DNA from 2 places in the Ancylobacter pratisalsi genome. Region 1 is predicted to be linked to the other one. Evidence: predicted binding sites of a transcription regulator. Region 1 holds the regulator's gene; the other holds the start of a gene.
The links. Region 1 encodes LexA, which represses DNA repair genes until DNA is damaged. Its sites were predicted from a motif close to TGTTCNNNNTGTGTTCNG; they were not measured.

Region 1 (2,199 bases):
GGGACCGGGCGTCCCTGTTCGAGGACTGTCGGCGGGCCGATCTGGTCGTGACGCCCTACGAGCCCCCGGAGGATTGCGCGGCGACGGTTCTTTATGTCGACGCGTACCGCCAGCACGGGGGGCTGGCGGCTCAGTATCTGGATACGAAAGAATGGGAATTGATAATGGCGCGACCGGCCGGGGCGCCACGGCCCTGGCAGCCACCTGCACCCGCCGCGGCCGATATCCTTCGCCGGTCCGCATCGGTTCCCGCGACCGATTCTACGATCAACCGTCCATCGATCCCAAGGGCACGGGGCGCGGCGGCGGTTCGGGAGGCGGATCCCGATAACGCTTCCACGCCCGATGTCGACCCTGGGGCCGACGGGCCAGACGATGCCGTGAACGCCTCGGAAAACTGAACCCTGAATACCCGCGTGAACCCAGGGAACCAAACAGACGCCCCGCCACCACTGAAATTACGCCGCGCCTTGCCGGATCACGCCGTCTCCCGTCGTCCCTCCACGGGATGCCGCGCCAGCCGGTCCCTCCAGCATTCGGCGCATCCGCGCGGCGTGGTCATGTCAGTAGCGCCGGAAAAGCCCGACAAGACGCCCCTGGATGCGGACCCGGTCGGGGCCGAAAATGCGTGTTTCATATGCGGGGTTCGCCGCTTCCAGCGCGACGGAGGCGCCCTTACGGCGCAGCCGCTTCAAGGTTGCTTCCTCGTCGTCGATCAGCGCCACGATAATGTCGCCGCTATTGGCGGTGTCGCTCTTGCGGATCAGGGCAAGATCACCGTCAAGAATCCCGGCCTCGATCATCGAATCGCCGCGCACTTCGAGCGCGAAATGCTCGCCACCGGCAATCATTTCCGGGGGCATGGAGATGGTTTGATCGCGGCTCTGGATCGCCGAAATGGGCGTTCCCGCCGCGATGCGGCCCATCACCGGGATCGACACCGAACGCGAGGCACTGTCGTCGACGGGCGCGCGCGACCGGCCGAGGCTGCCCTCAATGACATTTGGCGCGAAATTGCGCGAAGAGCGTGTGGGCTGGGAATCTTCCGGCAGCCGCAGGACCTCCAGCGCCCGCGCCCGGTTGGGCAGGCGGCGGATGAAGCCGCGTTCCTCGAGGGCCGTGATCAACCGGTGGATGCCGGACTTGGATTTGAGATCCAGGGCGTCCTTCATCTCCTCAAACGAGGGAGGCACCCCATCCTGTTTGAGGCGATCATTGATGAAGCGAAGCAGCTCATGCTGTTTGCGAGTGAGCATCGATCCTACTCCGTCCGTGCCGCGCAATGAAAACAAATCACGAACAAACACTATCCGTTCTTTTTGTGTTCCACAATCGGTAATTGGATCGCTAAGCGCCGGCAGTCGAGCCGCAATTCGTTGATCGTGTATGCAATGGCTTCCATTGTGCGCAAGTGTTGTGCATTATCGGGCGGAACAGGAAGGGTGACACATTGATCGGCACGATTTCGGACCTTCTCGCAGCGCATCGCTCGGGCGCTGCGCGTCCGGCGGACACTATTGCGCGCTGCGTCGAGCTCATCGAGCGACACGGTGATCCTGCCATTTTCACGTCGATCAGCCCGCCCAAGGCGATTGCGGCTGCGCTCAAGGCGCTGGAGGGCTTGGACCCGGCGACCCTGCCGCTCTATGGCATTCCCTTCGCCGTGAAGGACAATATCGACGTCGCCGGCCTGCCCACCACCTGCGCCTGCCCGGACTTTGCCTATGACGCGACGCGCGACGCGTCGGTCGTGGTTCGGTTGCGCCGGGCCGGTGCCATCGTCATCGGCAAGACCAATCTCGACCAGTTCGCCACGGGGCTGAACGGCACGCGCTCGCCCTATGGGACGCCGCGCAACGCGGTGCGGCCGGATCTGGTGCCCGGCGGTTCGAGCTCGGGCTCCGCTGTTTCGGTGGCGGCGGGGCTGGTGCCCTTCGCCCTCGGCACCGATACGGCGGGATCGGGCCGCGTGCCGGCTGGGCTGAACAACATTGTCGGGCTGAAGCCCAGTCTGGGGCTGATCTCGACCAATGGCGTCGTGCCGGCCTGCCGCACGCTCGACTGTGTCTCGGTGTTTGCCTTGTCCGTGGAAGATGCGTTTGCGGTGCTGCGCGTCGCCGCGGGTCCCGATGACGCCGATCCGTTCTCACGCCCGCTTCCCGTCGGCCAGCCTGGGGGCTTTCCTGCCAAGCCGCTTCT
Region 2 (2,199 bases), 1.5 Mb from region 1:
GTCGCGCTCGGCTGCCCGCCCGGCGCGGAAGCCGAGTGGCGCTGGAAGCTGGTCGTTCGCCACTTCCGTGTCGGTGTCGGGAGCGGGAGTGCGCGCGGCGGCGGCCGGCGCGGGCGAGGGGGTGTCGAATTCGAGCTGCTCGATGCGCGCGCCGCGCCGCGCGATCTTGTCGGCGGAGATCGCGGCCTGGGCCACATCCTCGCCGACCTGCCCGAAGTGCTTTTCCAGATTGGCGATGCGATCGCGCAGGCGCATGACGTCGGCGACGAGGCTGCCGCACTCCTTGCGGATCAGGTCCGCCTGCTCGCGCATCCGCGCGTCGCGGCAGATCGCCTGCACCACCTGCACCGCGAGCATCAGCAGCGAGGGCGAGACGAGGATGACGCGGGCGCGGAAGGCCTGCTGGATGACCTCGTCGAAATGCTCGTTGAGCTCGGCATAGACCGATTCCGAGGGCACGAACATCAGCGCCATGTCCTGGGTCTCGCCGCTGATGAGATAGCGCTCGGCGATGTCCCTGATGTGCTTGCCGACATCCTGCTTCAGCCGGGCCTCGGCCTGCCGGCGCGCCTCGGCGTGCTCCGCCTCGCGGAAGGCGGTGACGGCCTCCAGCGGAAATTTGGAATCGATGAGCAGCGGACGGGCGTCGCCCGGCAGGAACACCGCGCAGTCGGCACGCCGGTTGTTCGACAGGGTGTGCTGGAAGGCGAAGCTGTCGCGCGGCAGGCCGTCGGCGATGATGGCCTGGAGCCGGCCCTCGCCAAAAGCGCCGCGCGCCTGCTTGTTCGACAGCGTCTGGCGCAGGCTCATGACCTGCCCGGACAGTTCGCCAAGACTGGCGCGCGCCTGGTCGACCAGTGCGAGGCGCTCATTGAGCTTCGCCAGATTTTCGTGCGTCGCCTCGCTGGCGCGGGCGAGGCTCTCGCCCATGCGATGAGAGGAGGCGTCGAGCCGCTCGGCGACGGCGCGGGCCAGCTCGCCCTGGCGCTGGGCCAGATATTCCGTCATCGACTGCACCCGCCCGGTGGTTTCCGCCTGGCTGCGGGCGAGCGCGATGAGGCGTTCTTCGGTCTCCTGGGCGCGCCGCGCCTGTTCGTCGGCCTCATCGGCGCGCGCACGGGCGCTGCGGGCCACCGAGCGCTGCACCATCAGCAGCATGAAGAGAGCCACGACGGCGACGCCGGCCAGCAGCTCGGCCAGCGTCACAGGGTGGCCGCGGAGAACGAGAAGGACCTGATCCATCCGGCGCTTGTAGCAGATTTTGCCGTGAACGCGAACAGAAGGCGAACATGGACGCATTCCCTGCGTTGACCCGGCGGCACGCAACGCTTATTTCAGCGCCATCATGTCGGTACGCCCCCTCGTCATCATTCCGGATTCCCGCCTGCGCCTCGTTTCCGACCCCATTGTGCGGGTCGACGCGAAGGTGCGCTCGCTTGTCGAGGACATGTTCGAGACCATGTACGATGCCCCCGGCATCGGGCTGGCGGCGGTCCAGATCGGCGTGCCCGAGCGCGTGATCACGGTTGATGTCGGCCAGCGCGAAAGCGACGAGGAAGACGGCGAGGCCAGGAAGAACCCGATCGCGCTGATCAATCCAGAGATCATCGGCGAATCCGAGGACCTGTCGGTCTATTCCGAGGGCTGCCTGTCGATCCCGGAATATTACGCCGATGTGGAGCGCCCGGCGCGGGTGCGGGTACGCTACATGGATCTCGACGGCGAGACGCGCGAGATCGACGCCGAGGGCCTGCTCGCCACCTGCGTGCAGCACGAGATCGACCATCTCAACGGCGTCCTGTTCATCGACCACATCTCCAAGCTCAAGCGCGACCGGGTGATGAAGAAGTTCACCAAGATCGCGAAAGAGAAGGAGCGTGACGGCGCCTGACGCCGCCCGCTCTGCCGCCTCCACTCCCGTTTCACCGCTGCGAGGGCACCATGCGCATCGTCTTCATGGGCACGCCGGATTTCGCGGTGCCGACGCTGGCCGAGATCGTCGGGCGCGGCCACGAGGTCGTCGCGGCCTATACGCGGGCGCCGGCCAAGGGCGGACGGCGCGGGCTCGACCTGGTTCCTTCCCCGGTGCAGCGCGCCGCCGAGTCGTTCGGCGTGCCGGTGCTGACGCCGCCGAGCCTTCGCACCGAGGAGGCCGCCGCGACCTTCGCCGCGCATGAGGCCGATGTCGCCGTGGTGGTG

Region 2: a site for LexA is predicted at 1,273-1,290, ahead of G3A50_RS12575 (DNA recombination protein RmuC). Genes of this name have one in related genera too.

What each region holds. Positions count from the first base shown of each region.
Region 1 is NZ_CP048630.1:4,233,121-4,235,319, forward strand. Features, by position in the region: gene G3A50_RS19720 (ComEC/Rec2 family competence protein) at 1-401, shown strand, start outside; gene lexA (transcriptional repressor LexA) at 564-1,256, opposite strand; gene atzF (allophanate hydrolase) at 1,451-2,199, shown strand, end outside.
Region 2 is NZ_CP048630.1:2,683,563-2,685,761, forward strand. Features, by position in the region: gene G3A50_RS12575 (DNA recombination protein RmuC) at 1-1,242, opposite strand, end outside; gene def (peptide deformylase) at 1,346-1,891, shown strand; gene fmt (methionyl-tRNA formyltransferase) at 1,942-2,199, shown strand, end outside.